Regions from separate parts of the Streptomyces qianjiangensis genome, predicted to be linked through region 1. Evidence: riboswitches for the same ligand, from Rfam matches in the RefSeq annotation. Region 1 holds a riboswitch; the other holds the start of a gene.
The links. A riboswitch is a leader RNA that binds a small molecule or an ion and turns the genes downstream of it on or off. The one in region 1 is predicted to bind cobalamin.
Positions count from the first base shown of each region.

Region 2: linked by a shared signal. The riboswitch ahead of N8I87_RS26835 (ribonucleoside-diphosphate reductase subunit alpha) and the one ahead of N8I87_RS09370 (cobalamin biosynthesis protein) in region 1 are both predicted to bind cobalamin.

Region 1 is NZ_CP106798.1:2,043,126-2,050,433, reverse strand. Features, by position in the region: gene N8I87_RS09375 (cobyric acid synthase) at 1-614, opposite strand, end outside; gene N8I87_RS09370 (cobalamin biosynthesis protein) at 611-1,561, opposite strand; cobalamin riboswitch at 1,663-1,802, opposite strand; gene N8I87_RS09365 (hypothetical protein) at 1,999-2,226, opposite strand; gene N8I87_RS09360 (inorganic phosphate transporter) at 2,259-3,506, opposite strand; partial or broken gene N8I87_RS09355 (GH25 family lysozyme) at 3,657-4,206, opposite strand; gene N8I87_RS09350 (class II aldolase/adducin family protein) at 4,348-5,079, shown strand; gene N8I87_RS09345 (alpha/beta hydrolase family protein) at 5,195-6,322, shown strand; gene N8I87_RS09340 (hypothetical protein) at 6,662-7,308, shown strand, end outside.
Region 2 is NZ_CP106798.1:5,787,913-5,795,220, reverse strand. Features, by position in the region: gene N8I87_RS26855 (GntR family transcriptional regulator) at 1-446, shown strand, start outside; gene N8I87_RS26850 (DUF3311 domain-containing protein) at 711-983, shown strand; gene mctP (monocarboxylate uptake permease MctP) at 980-2,608, shown strand; gene N8I87_RS26840 (GNAT family N-acetyltransferase) at 2,729-3,235, shown strand; cobalamin riboswitch at 3,288-3,429, shown strand; gene N8I87_RS26835 (ribonucleoside-diphosphate reductase subunit alpha) at 3,554-5,911, shown strand; gene N8I87_RS26830 (ribonucleotide-diphosphate reductase subunit beta) at 5,911-6,924, shown strand; gene N8I87_RS26825 (hypothetical protein) at 6,837-7,079, opposite strand; gene N8I87_RS26820 (helix-turn-helix domain-containing protein) at 7,172-7,308, shown strand, end outside.

The DNA of each region.
Region 1 (7,308 bases):
AGGGACACATCCCCACGGAACTTGTTCACGAGGAACCCGGCGACGAGTTCCTGGTCCTCGGGCGAGAGCAGGGCCACGGTCCCGAAGAAGGAGGCGAAGACGCCCCCGCGGTCGATGTCGCCGACGACGAGCACGGGGAGTCGGGCACCCCGCGCGATCCCCATGTTCACGATGTCGGTCCGCCGGAGATTGATCTCGGCGGGAGAGCCCGCCCCCTCACAGATCACCGCGTCATACGTGCCCCGCAACTCGGCGAGACAGTCGAGAACGGTCCCGAGAAGTCTCTGCTGCCGGCCCCCGTGATAGCCGCGGGCACTCAACTCGCCCACCGGCTTTCCCAGCAGCACCACCTGGCTGCTCTGCTCACCACCGGGCTTGAGCAGCACGGGGTTCATCAGCGCGCTGGGCTCCACCCGGCACGCCTGGGCCTGCATGGCCTGGGCCCGCCCGATCTCGGCGCCCTCGCGGGTCACGAACGAGTTGAGGGACATGTTCTGCGCCTTGAAGGGCGCGACCTTGACGCCCTGTCGCACCAGCCACCGGCAGATCCCCGCCGTCACGACGCTCTTGCCCGCGTCGGAGGTGGTGCCGGCGACGAGCAGACCACCGTTCATGACGTGCCCCCCTTTGTCTTGGTCACGACGGCGCGCGCGGCGACTGCGACGCCGAGCGCGAGCAGACCGACCCGACGGGAGAGCCGTACGGCCCGGTCGATGTCCTCGGTGGCGACGGCGCGGCCGTCACCGTTGAGCACGGGCCGGTGCTCGATCCGCCCTCCGTAGGCAAGGGTTCCGCCGAGCCGTACGCCCAGAGCCCCCGCGAAGGAGGCCTCGACGGGCCCGGCGTTGGGACTGGGATGCCTGCGTGCGTCGGCCCGCCAGGCACGCAGGGCGCCGCGTGGGTCCGGGCCCGCGGCGGCGGCCAGTACGGCGGTGAGCCGGGCCCCCGGCCATCCGGCGACGTCGTCGAGCCGGGCGGAGGCCCACCCGTAGCGCCGGTACCGGGGGGACTTGTGCCCGACCATGGCGTCAAGGGTGTTGACCGCGCGGAACCCGAGCAGTCCGGGCACGCCTCCCAGGGCACCCCACACCAGCGCCCCTACGACGGCGTCGGAGGTGTTCTCGGCGACGGACTCGACCACGGCCCGGGCGATCCCGTCGGCGTCGAGCGCCTGCGGATCCCGTCCGCAGAGGTGAGGCAGCCGGGCACGAGCCCCTGCCACGTCGCCCGCCTCCAGGGCGTGCCCGATGGCCCGGGCCTCCCGGGCGAGCGAAGTCCCCCCGATCACGGCCCAGGTGGCGGCACCGGTGAGTGCGACGGAGGCGGTGGGGGAGGGACGTACGGCTCGCCCGGCGAGGGCGCCGAGGGCCACGGCCCCGCCGACGCACGCGGCGGTGTGCAGGGCGCCCCAGCCGCGGTGGTCCCGCCACAGCACCCGCTCCACGGCGCTCGCCGCACGCCCGAACGCGGCGACCGGATGCCCACGGCGTGGATCGCCCAGGAGAAGGTCACCGAGGAGGCCGGCGGAGGCGCCGTACGCGAAGACGCGATCGGCACGCATCGGCTCAGCCGGCCGTGGGGTCGAGCAGCGACCTGGTGCTGTACCTCGATCGGCAGCCGAGCATGGCGATATGTCCTCACTCAGGGTGTCCGCGCCCTGGTTCGACGAGACCGGCGGTGGGAGTTCCTGGCTTCCGGAGAGTTCTTCCCCGGTGACAGTGGCGGGACCGCGCCGGATTCACACCGGCTTCCTCCCTTGCCGCCGTACATGGCTCCGGCAGTCCACCACGCTCCCGGAAGGGCCGTCAACTTGCCGTTGACCTGCAAGGGGAGAGTGTGCTGAGACCCACACCGGCGCTGCGCGGGCGGGTGTGAGGGCACACGAAAAGGCTCCTCCCCGAAGACATCGGGGAGGAGCCCGGGTGAGGCTCGGTCAGGCCTTGGCCATGATCTGGGTCAGGACCAGGGCCAGGACCAGGGTCAGGACCAGGGCCAGGGTCAGGCCTTGGCCATGATCAGGTAGATGCCGTACGCCACCGCCGCCGCGCAGGCCGCGAAGCAGACGTACGCTCCGGTGACCGCGAGAGGGGCGGAGCCGCCCTGGGCCGTGGCGCGTTCGCGGTGTGCGAGGCCCTTGACGCCCAGGGTGAACAGGGCCACGAGGCCCACGGTGACCACGAGGCTGACGCCGAAGACGGAGCCGAGGGCTGCCCAGTCGATCTTCATGGTGATGCTTCCTTAGTAACCGGGTCTCGGGGTCAGACGGTGGCGGCCGGAGGGGCGGCCGGGTCGGTGGCGGGGGCGGCCGCGGGGGACGGGATGGTGGCCGTCAGGTCCTCGGCCACGGTGCCTGCCGGGGGCGGCGTCACGGCGGCCATCGCCGTGGTCACCACACCGGCCGGCTCCTCGGTGTCGTTGACGTTGCTGTGGTCGACCACCTGGCGGCGGGAGAGCTTCCAGATCGTGGCGCTGGAGGCGACGAGGAAGACGGCGACGACCGCGGTGCCCCAGTTGCCCAGGTCGGTCACGGACTCAGCGAGCGCACCGACCAGAGCGGCCGCCGGCAGGGTCAGCGCCCAGGCCACCATCATGCGGGTCGCGGTGGACCAGCGGACCACGCCGCCCTTGCGGCCCACGCCCGCGCCCATCACGGAGCCGGAGACGGCGTGCGTGGTGGAGAGGGAGAAGCCCAGGTGGGAGGAGGCCAGGATGACCGTCGCGGCGCTGGTCTGGGCGGAGAAGCCCTGCTGCGGCTGAAGGTCGGTCAGGCCCTTGCCCATGGTGCGGATGATGCGCCAGCCGCCGATGTAGGTGCCGAGCGCGATGGCGAGGCCGGCGGAGAGGATCACCCAGACGGGAGGGTTGGAGTCGGGGGCGATGGCGCCGCCGGCGATCAGCGCGAGGGTGATGATGCCCATCGTCTTCTGCGCGTCGTTGGTGCCGTGGGCGAGGGAGACGAGGCCGGCGGAGGCGATCTGGCCGGCGCGGTAGCCCTTGCGGGTGGCCGCGCTGTCGGCGTCCTTGCTCAGCCCGTAGGAGAACCGTGTGGCGAGCATGGCGGCCACACCGGCGACGATCGGGGCCGCGACGGCCGGGATCAGGACCTTGGTGACGAGCACGCCGCCGTGGACGGCGCCGGTGCCGGCCGACGCGATCGTCGCGCCGATCAGACCGCCCATCAGAGCGTGCGAGGAGCTGGACGGGAGCCCTACCAGCCAGGTCAGCAGGTTCCAGAGGATCGCGCCGACCAGGGCGGCGAAGATGACCTCGGGACGTATGCCGGCCTCGTCGACGAGGCCCTTGGAGATCGTGTTGGCGACCTCCACGGAGAGGAAGGCGCCTACAAGGTTGAGCGCGGCGGACATGCCCACCGCGACCTTGGGCTTGAGTGCACCGGTCGAGATGGTCGTGGCCATCGCGTTGGCGGTGTCGTGGAAACCGTTCGTGAAATCAAACGCGAGTGCGGTTACCACCACAATCGCGAGGATCAGCGAGAAGTTTTCCATTTACCCAGGCAATCGTTCAGAGGACGTCATTGGCTGGTTGACCGTAGGCAACCTGGGTGAACGGAAGATGAACTAGGGCAGGCGTGAGGGTGTCGTAAACGAGGGGTCGACGCTCTGCTCAGGACCGGCGGCCCAGACGCCCCTTGACTGGCCGCCCCGGGCGAACGACCTCAGCCGGGCCGATGACCCGTTGAATGAGATTTTGGTCACCCGGCAGACTGCCGCTGTTGCCGTACTGCCAGAAGGTCCGGTACGGCCACCCCGTCGGCGGTTTCCCCACGTCGGGCGAGCCGTGGCGGGCGATCCACAGGGCATGGTCGGTGGCGAACGCGCCGCTGCCGCCGGTGCAGGTGTTCCACCAGTGGGCGGTGGTGTAGATCACAGGGCGGCGATGTCCAGTGCGGGGGGCAGCGTCCAGCCGTCCGCGGTCCAAGTGCCGCCGTTGAGCACGAAGTACGCCGCCCGCGCCGCGCCCGACGACTTGTCCGGCAGCGCGAAGTGACAGGCGCCCCGGACGATGCCCGCGGCGCGCGAGCCGTCGTACTGCCGACTGAAGTGGATGGCGCCTTCCGCCTTCGCGCCCGGCCGGTCGACGTTCCTCTGGTGGGACGAGACGTCGTGTCCCGTCGGCAGGCTCGTTCGCGGACGCCGGGGCTCCGGCGAGTACGGTCGCGGCTCCCCCGGTGACGAGCGCCGTCACGGACGCCGTGATCACTCGGGCGCGGTGGCGGGACGGTTTGCGGAATTCATGGCTGTATGCGGTCTTTCGGAGGCGTGGTTTCCGGCCTGAAGTGCCCCGCTCCGAGGGTCTTTCGAGGGCGTCGGCTGGCAGGATCGCGGCATGGCTGAGCAGCGGCGGAACCAGCGGGACGGACGGGACGACCGGGAGGGCGCACCGCTTGTGCCGGAGGTGCGGAGGAGGCCTGTGTCCGACGAGGAGGCGCACGCCTGGGAGGCGCTCGTCGCGACGGCCCGCCGGACCGTGTCCGACGGACTGGTCGTCGGCACCTCCGGCAATGTGTCCGTGCGCGTCGGCGACACCGTGCTGGTCACGCCGTCGGGCGTGCCCTACGACCGGCTGACGCCGGACGACGTGACCGGGGTGGACCTCGCCGGGCGGCAGATGCTCGGCACCCTGGTCCCGACCAGCGAGCTGCCCATGCATCTCGCCGTCTACCGCACCACCGACGCCCACGCCGTGGTGCACACCCACGCCGTCCACGCGACCGCCGTCTCGACGCTCGTCACCGAACTCCCGGCGATCCACTACATGTCCGGTGCCCTCGGCGGCCCCGCCCGGGTTGCCCCGTATGCGACGTACGGCACCGACGAGTTGGCCGAGAACATGCTCCGGGCGCTCGCCGACCGCTCGGGCTGTCTCCTCCAGAACCACGGCACCCTCACATACGGCACCTCCCTCGACCAGGCCTACGACCGCACGGCCCAGCTGGAGTGGATGTGCCGGCTGTGGCTGACGGCGTCATCGGTACCCGGCCTGACACCGTCACTGCTGTCGGAGCAGCAGCTGGCCGAGGCCGGGGAGCGGCTGGCGGGATACGGCCAGCGCCGCTGACGGCCGCCGGGGCGGTCCGGAAAAACACCCGGTGCCACCGGCCGAAAACCGCTGGTGTCACCGGACGGACGTGCGCCCACTGGCCGGTGACCGGCTCCGCCGGGACACTGGAAGCGTGCGCACTGTCACAGCGACGGCCGCGGCCGTCACCGCGGTCCTGGCGGCCGGCGCGGCCGGCGTCGCCGCCGGTCGGATAGCCAGCGACGCCGCACTCAAGGCGCCGCCCGGCCGGCCACTGCCCACCGAGCCCCGGCTCACCGTGCACGGCACGGCCGCGGGCCGGATCACGATCACCCGCGACCTGGCCTCCCTGCGCCCCGGCATCTACGGCCTGTCCGGCGACGGCTCGCACGCGGTCGTCGGACCCGTCCTGGAGTCCGCCGAGCACAAGGCCGACACCGTCGTACGCCGCCTGGAACGGGTCACGCACGGCACCCTCGACTCCGGCGACAAGGTCTGGCTCACTCCGAACGTGCACGTCGGCAACCCGAGCACCGCCCTCGGCCTCGACCACGCCGACATCGACGTACCCGGCGAACTCGGCGCTCTGCCCGCCTGGTTCGTGCCCGGATCCCGGGACACCTGGGTGATCACCGTGCACGGCCTGGGCACCACCCGCGAGCACCCCATGAACGTCATGGGCTTCCTGCACCACCGGCGCGTCCCCGTGCTCGACCTCGCCTACCGCGGCGATCTCGGCGCACCCCGCCCGCCGGACGGCCTCAACCACCTCGGCGAGACCGAATGGCGCGACCTGGACGCGGCGATCCGCTACGCCGTCCGCTACGGCGCCCGCCGCGTCGTCCTGTACGGCTGGTCCACCGGCGCCACCATGGCGCTGCGCGCCGCCCTGCACTCCTCGGTGCGCGACCACGTCGCCGGCCTGGTCCTCGACTCGCCGGTGCTCAGCTGGGAGGCCACGCTGCGCGCCCTGGCCACGGCCCGGCACACCCCGGAGGCCCTGCTGCCGCTCGCGGTGCGCGCCGCCCAGGGCCGGGCCGGCCTGCACGTCGACCACGTCGCCGAGACCGCCGACCCCGACCAGCTCAGGGTCCCCACCCTGATCATCCACGGCCCGGACGACGAGGTGGCCCCCTGGGCCTACTCCCGTCGGCTCGCCACCCGCCGCCCCGACCGTGTCGCCCTCCACACCGTGCCGCACGCCCCGCACGCGGCGATGTGGAACGCCGACCCGAAGGAGTACGAGGAGCGGCTGCGCCGGTTCCTGACCCCGCTGATGTGAGGATTCCCGCGCTCTCCCGCCTGCCGGGCACCCGGGCCGCAAGCCCGGTTCCGGCCGTTCCGTTTAAGGCCGTACCACTGGCCTGAACCCACCTCCCTGGCCCCACACGAGCGCGTGCGTTGGCCAGCCCCGTCGCCCGCCGTGACATTCCGTTTGGGTTTTCGGACCGTCAACCGGAAGACTGCACCCGTGACGTCCCGTATCCCGCGCGACTCCAGGCTTCGACTTGTCCGACCGCGACCCCTGGCCGCCGCCCCCCGAGCGATCAACCAGCGGCCCTCGCGCCGCCCCGCACCGCGCCCTCCGGAGGGCACACCGGCCCTCGTGGAACTGGCCAGAATGGCGCGCTCCGGGCTGGCCGCCGCGGCCCGCGTCGCCCACTGGGCCGACGCCGCCCTCGGCCCCGGCCGCGCAGGCGGGACCGACGACGGCAAGGCCACTCTCTCCGCCGCGACCGCCGAACGGGCGGCCGCCGACCTGGGCCTGACCTCCGCTCAGGTCCGCGCCGACTGGGACATCGCCCGCCTCGCCGGCCTCGTCGAGGTGCACGGCGACAGCGCGCGCCCCGGCTGGCGTCTGCGCGCCTGGGACCGGGACGACAGCGCCGTACTGCGCGGCTGGGTCGCCCTCTTCGACGCCTGGTCGCTCGCCCACCCGGAACCCCCGGACCACGAGCCCGCCGCGGTCGCCGAGGTCGTCTCGGCCATGCCCCAGGTGCTCTCCTTCCTCCAGCTGTCCGCCGGTCCCGTCCCGGTCGAGCAGCTTCTCGACCTGCTTCAGCAGCGGGTCACCGAACTGCGCACCGAGCGCTGCGAAGTCCCCTACGAGCCAGGGCCCGCGAGCCCTACCGCTGCCGCGCCCTCAGCCGCCGTGCTTTCCGCCGGCGCCGACCCGGCGGAACCCGCACCCGTCGGGGACACCCCGCTCGCCCCCCTGCTCGACTGGTCCCTGCACGCCCTCGCCTCCGTCGGCGCCCTCACCTGCGG
Region 2 (7,308 bases), 3.7 Mb from region 1:
TGGAGCCGACCTCGCAGCTGCTGGACATCGGCTACATCACCGCCGACGACCGGCTCGCCGAACTGCTCGACATCACGGCCGGCGGGCGGGTACTGCGCATCGAGCGGCTGCGCATGGCCAACGCCGAGCCGATGGCCATCGAGACGACCCACCTCTCGGCCAAGCGCTTCCCGGCGCTGCGCAGGTCGCTCGTCAAGTACACGTCCCTCTACACCGCGCTCGCCGAGGTGTACGACGTCCACCTCGCGGAGGCCGAGGAGACCATCGAGACCTCCCTGGCCACCCCGCGCGAGGCGGGCCTGCTCGGCACCGACGTGGGCCTCCCGATGCTGATGCTCTCCCGCCACTCCCTGGACCGGGAGGGCAAGCCGGTGGAATGGGTGCGGTCGGTCTACCGCGGCGACCGCTACAAGTTCGTGGCCCGCCTCAAGCGTCCCGCGGAGTGACGCCCGCTCCGGCTCGAGCGTCCCGCGGAGTGATGCCCGGCCCGGCTCAAGCGGCTGTTGCGTAAGGGAGTTGACCGACGCGTCCCCGTACGACCGTCATGTGCGGGGGTTCCGCTGCCGCTGCGGCGACTTCTGCACAGAATCGACATGCCGATATGAGGATGAGGTCTTCCACTTGTGTGACGACGTCGCCTAGATTGCCTGCGCATTACACGTGTGATCAGTAGTGATCAGTGGTGATCTGCGAGGGGACGGAGTCGCACGATGTCGGATACCTCGGATGTGACCGGAGCGGCGGTGGTGACGCCCTTGCGCGTCGTCATCGCCCTCTGTCTGATCGCGCCCTTCGTGGCGATGCTGTGGGTCGGCTCCTACGCCAGGACGGACCCCGAGTTCAGCGGGATCCCGTTCTTCTACTGGTACCAGATGCTGTGGGTGGTCATCTCCACCGCGCTGACGATGACCGCGTACAAGCTGTGGCAGCGTGACCAGCGCGCCCGCGCGGCGGCCCGGCGAAGCGGGGGTGCGTCGAAGTGAAGGACGGTGTGAACGGCGTCGCGCTCGGCGTGTTCGTCTTCTTCTTCCTGGCCGTCACGGTCATGGGCTTCCTGGCCGCCCGCTGGCGCAGGGCCGACAACGAGCACAGCCTCGACGAATGGGGCCTGGGCGGACGGTCGTTCGGCACCTGGATCACCTGGTTCCTGCTCGGCGGCGACCTGTACACGGCGTACACCTTCGTCGCCGTACCGGCGGCGATCTACGCGGCGGGCGCGGCCGGCTTCTTCGCCGTGCCGTACACGATCCTCGTCTACCCGCTGATCTTCATGTTCCTTCCGCGCCTGTGGTCGGTGTCCCACCGACACGGCTATGTGACGACCTCGGACTTCGTGCGCGGCCGCTTCGGCTCCAAGGGCCTGTCGCTGGCGGTCGCGGTCACCGGAATCCTGGCGACGATGCCCTACATCGCGCTCCAACTGGTCGGCATCCAGGCCGTCCTCGACGTGATGGGCGTCGGCGGCGGCGAGAGCACCCACTGGTTCGTCAAGGACCTGCCGCTGCTGATCGCCTTCGGCGTGCTGGCCGCGTACACCTACTCCTCGGGCCTGCGGGCGCCCGCCCTGATCGCGTTCGTGAAGGACGCGCTGATCTACATCGTCATCGCGGTGGCGATCATCTACATCCCCATCAAGCTGGGCGGTTTCGACGACATCTTCACCAAGGCGGGCGACGCGTTCAGCCAGGTCAACCCGGCGACCGGCAAGCCGCGCGGCGCTCTCGCCCCGCCGGAGGCCGGCCAGTGGACGTACGCCACGCTGGCACTGGGCTCCGCGCTCGCGCTCTTCATGTACCCGCACTCGATCACCGCGACGCTCTCCTCGAAGAGCCGTGACGTGATCCGCCGCAACACCACGATCCTGCCGCTGTACTCCCTCATGCTCGGCCTGCTGGCCCTGCTGGGCTTCATGGCGATCGCGGCGGACGTCAAGGTGCAGAACGGCCAGCTGGCCATCCCGCAGCTGTTCGAGAACATGTTCCCGGACTGGTTCGCGGGCGTGGCCTTCGCGGCGATCGGCATCGGTGCCCTCGTCCCCGCGGCCATCATGTCCATCGCGGCCGCGAACCTGTTCACCCGCAACATCTACAAGGACTTCATCAAGCCGGACGCCACGCCCGCGCAGGAGACCAAGGTCTCCAAGCTGGTCTCCCTCCTGGTGAAGGTGGGCGCGCTGGTCTTCGTCCTGACGATGGACAAGACGGTCGCCATCAACTTCCAGCTGCTCGGCGGCATCTGGATCCTGCAGACCTTCCCGGCCATGGTCGGCGGCCTGTTCAGCCGCTGGTTCCACCGCTGGGCGCTGCTCGCGGGCTGGGCGGTCGGCATGGTGTACGGCACCGTCGCCGCGTACGGCGTCGCCTCACCGACGCAGAAGCACTTCGGCGGCTCGGCCGAGGAGATCCCGGGCATCGGGGAGATCGGCTACATCGGCCTCACCGCGTTCGTGCTCAACGTGGCCGTCACGGTGGTGCTGACCTTCGTCCTGAAGGCGCTGAAGGCCCCCGAGGGCGTCGACGAGACCAGCCCGGCGGACTACACGGCGGACTCCGGCGACCCGGGCGTCCAGGTGGAGCTGCCGCCGGCGACCGCGGACGCGGGCCACTGAGGACGCCGGTCACCGCGGACGCGAGCCGCTGACGACACCGGCCGCTGAGGGCAGGCAAGAACGGGCCGTCGGAGAAAATCCGGCGGCCCGTTGTCGTACCCGTCCTGCACACTCGGTCCCATGGACATCGAGATCAGGCGGACGGCCCCGGACGAGTACGGCACCCTGGGCGAGATCACCGCCCAGGCCTATCTCCAGGACGGCCTCCTCGACTTCGGGGAGAGCGACGGGTACCTCGGCGAGCTCAGAGACGTGGCCAAGCGCGCGGCCGCCGCGGAGGTACTGGCCGCCGTGGCGGACGGCGAACTGCTCGGCGGCGTCACCTTCGTACCGGCGGGCGGGCCCATGGCCGACATCGCCCGCGCCGGAGAGGCCGAGATACGGATGCTCGCGGTCGGCCACGCGGCACGCAGTCGCGGCGTCGGGGAGGCCCTGGTGCGCGCCTGTGTCGATCGCGCGCGGGCCACACCGGGCTGCGTACGGGTCGTGCTGTCCACCCAGCGCTCCATGCGGGCCGCCCATCGCATCTACGAACGCATGGGCTTCGTCCGCACACCAGAGCGGGACTGGAATCCCCTCCCCCACCTCGACGACATCACACTCCTCACCTACGAGTTGACGCTCTGATACCGCCACGACACAACATCTGGGGGTGGCACGGCAGCCAGGCACTAGATGTATGCTCATGCTCGCTGTCGCCGCAGGGGAATCCGGTGCGAATCCGGAACTGTCCCGCAACGGTGTACTTGCGCGTATCCGCCCCCCGGGGGTCGAAGCGCGCTCGTGTCAGTCCGAGGACCTGCCGACAGCGCACCCGGCCGTCCGGCCCGGGTGCCCCGACGTCCGGGCCTCGTGGAATGGGCCGGTGGACGCGACGCCGCGTGCGCTCGTGTGCTGCCCCCTGCCCTGCGCAAGGCCCCCGTGCCGAGCCAGGGAGAGCCCCACGTGACCATCGCGCCAGCCGAACCGGATTCAGCGACCCGCCTGGAGACCGTCGGTCCCGGTGCCGCGCTGCTGCGGACCCTGACCGAGCTGACCGCCGACCTGCCCGACACCGACCCCGGCCGCGTCGCCGCCGCCGCGCTGCGCGGACGGTCCACCCGGGCGGACGAGACGGAGCTGCGCGAGCTGGCCACGGAGGCGGCGGCCGGCCTCATCTCCGAGGACCCGGCCTACTCCCGGCTGGCCGCCCGGCTGCTGACCCTCTCCATCCGCGCCGAGGCCGCCTCGCAGGGCGTGACGTCCTTCACCGGGTCCGTCGCCGTGGGGCACCGCGAGGGGCTGATCGCCGACCGCACCGCCGCGTTCGTACGGCTGCACGCCGAGCGGCTCGACGCCCTGGTCGACCCGTCGGCCGACGACCGCTTCGGCTACTTCGGCCTGCGCACCCTGCACAGCCGCTATCTGCTGCGCCACCCCATCACCCGCAAGGTCGTCGAGACGCCCCAGCACTTCATGCTGCGGGTCGCCGCGGGTCTCGCCGAGGACGAGTCCTCCCGCTCCGTCGACGAAGTCGCCGCGCTCTACGGGCTCATGAGCCGCCTCGACTATCTGCCCTCCTCCCCCACGCTCTTCAACTCCGGCACGCGGCACCCCCAGATGTCGTCCTGCTACCTCCTCGACTCCCCGCTGGACGAGCTGGACTCCCTCTACGACCGCTACCACCAGGTGGCCCGGCTCTCGAAGCACGCCGGTGGCATCGGGCTGTCGTACTCCCGCATCCGCAGCCGTGGTTCGCTGATCCGCGGCACCAACGGGCACTCCAACGGCATCGTCCCGTTCCTGAAGACCCTCGACGCCTCCGTCGCCGCCGTGAACCAGGGCGGCCGGCGCAAGGGCGCGGCCGCGGTCTACCTGGAGACCTGGCACTTTGACATCGAGGAGTTCCTGGAGCTGCGCGACAACACCGGTGAGGACGCCCGGCGTACGCACAACCTCAACCTCGCGCACTGGATCCCGGACGAGTTCATGCGCCGGGTCGACGCCGACGGGCAGTGGTCGCTGTTCTCCCCGTCGGACGTGCCGGAGCTGGTGGACCTGTGGGGCGCGGAGTTCGACGCCGTGTACCGCAAGGCGGAGGCGGACGGGCTCGCGAAGAAGACCATTCCCGCCCGTGACCTCTACGGCCGCATGATGCGCACCCTGGCGCAGACCGGCAACGGCTGGATGACCTTCAAGGACGCCGCCAACCGCACCGCCAACCAGACGGCCGAGCCGGGCCATGTCGTCCACTCCTCCAACCTCTGCACGGAGATCCTGGAGGTCACGGACGACGGGGAGACGGCGGTCTGCAACCTGGGGTCGGTCAACCTCGGCGCGTTCGTCGTCGACGGGGACATCGACTGGGAGCGGCTGGACGAGACGGTCCGCACGGCCGTCACCTTCCTCGACCGTGTCGTCGACATCAACTTCTACCCGACCGAGCAGGCCGGCCGGTCCAACGCCAAGTGGCGTCCCGTCGGCCTCGGCGCGATGGGGCTGCAGGACGTCTTCTTCAAGCTGCGGCTGCCGTTCGACTCGCCCGAGGCGCGCGCCCTGTCGACCCGGATCGCCGAGCGGATCATGCTCGCCGCGTACGAGGCCTCCGCCGACCTCGCCGAGCGGAGCGGCCCGCTCCCGGCCTGGGAGAAGACCCGCAGCGCCAGGGGCGTCCTGCACCCCGACCACTACGGCGCGGAACTCGCCTGGCCGGAGCGCTGGGCCGCCCTGCGCGAGCGGATCGCCGCCGTCGGCATGCGCAACTCGCTGCTCCTCGCGATCGCGCCGACCGCCACGATCGCCTCGATCGCGGGCGTGTACGAGTGCATCGAGCCGCAGGTCTCCAACCTGTTCAAGCGCGAGACCCTGTCGGGAGAGTTCCTCCAGGTCAACTCGTACCTGGTGAGGGACCTCAAGGAGCTCGGCGTCTGGGACGCCCGCACCCGTGAGGCGCTGCGCGACTCGGGCGGCTCGGTGCAGGACTTCGCGTGGATCCCGGCCGACGTACGGGCGCTGTACCGTACGGCGTGGGAGATCCCGCAGCGCGGGCTGATCGACATGGCCGCGGACCGGACCCCGTTCCTCGACCAGTCGCAGTCCCTGAACCTCTTCATGGAGACGCCGACCATCGGCAAGCTCTCCTCGATGTACGCGTACGCCTGGAAGCAGGGTCTGAAGACGACGTACTACCTGCGCTCGCGCCCGGCGACCCGCATCGCCCGCGCCGCCCAGGCGCAGACCACCGTCCCCGTCCAGCAGGTCGCCGACCCCGACGCCGTCGCCTGCTCCCTTGAGAACCCCGAGTCCTGCGAGGCCTGCCAGTAATGACCACCGAAGCCAAAAACCTGCTCGACCCGGGCTTCGAGCTGACTCTCCGCCCCATGCGCTACCCCGACTTCTACGAGCGCTACCGGGACGCCATCAAGAACACCTGGACCGTGGAGGAGGTCGACCTCCACTCGGACGTAGCCGACCTCGCGAAGCTGACGTCGGGTGAGCAGCATCTGATCGGGCGTCTGGTCGCGTTCTTCGCGACGGGCGACTCGATCGTGGCCAACAACCTGGTGCTGACCCTCTACAAGCACATCAACTCCCCCGAGGCACGGCTCTATCTGAGCCGCCAGCTCTTCGAGGAGGCCGTGCACGTCCAGTTCTATCTGACGCTGCTGGACACCTGTCTCCCCGACCCGGAGGACCGCGCCGCGGCCTTCGCGGCCGTGGAGAAGATCCCCTCCATCCGTGAGAAGGCCGCGTTCTGCTTCAAGTGGATGGACTCGGTGGAGAAGCTGGAGCGCCTGGAGACGAAGGCCGACCGGCGCCGCTTCGTGCTCAACCTCATCTGCTTCGCCGCGTGCATCGAGGGCCTGTTCTTCTACGGTGCCTTCGCCTACGTCTACTGGTTCCGCAGCCGGGGTCTGCTGCACGGTCTGGCCACCGGCACCAACTGGGTGTTCCGCGACGAGACGATGCACATGTCCTTCGCCTTCGAGGTGGTGGACACGGTCCGCAAGGAGGAGCCGGACCTCTTCGACGACGAGCTTCAGCGGCAGGTCACCGACATGCTGCGGGAGGCCGTCGCGGCCGAGCTGCAGTTCGCGCGCGACCTGTGCGGTGACGGCCTCCCGGGCATGAACACCGAGTCGATGCGGCAGTACCTGGAGTGCGTCGCCGACCAGCGGCTGAGCCGGCTCGGCTTCGCTCCGGTGTACGGCTCCGAGAACCCCTTCTCCTTCATGGAGCTGCAGGGGGTTCAGGAGCTGACCAACTTCTTCGAGCGGCGTCCCTCGGCGTACCAGGTGGCGGTGGAGGGCACCGTCGACCTGGACGAGGACTTCTGATCCCGTCCCGCCTTCCCGGCCTCCTGGGCCTTGCTGAGCTGTCGGTCGATGCGCCGGTCGTGCACGATGCCGATCAGTGAGGGGAGGACCAGGAGGACCAGGATCCCGAGGGTGACGGCCATTCCGATCAGGGCTTCTGTCTGCGCTGTAGTCATGTCACCACTGTCGCGCCGAACACCCCTGACAAACAGTGGCAGGACTGCCGCACACCCTCGAATTGCTGCCACTTCCGAGGCACACTGGAGGCATGCTGAGGAACGTGGCCACCGTCCTGCTCGACGGTGTGCATCCCTTTGAACTCGGAGTCGTCTGCGAGGTGTTCGGCCTCGACCGCAGCGACGAGGGGCTGCCGGCGTACGACTTCGCCGTGGTCTCGGCCGAGGG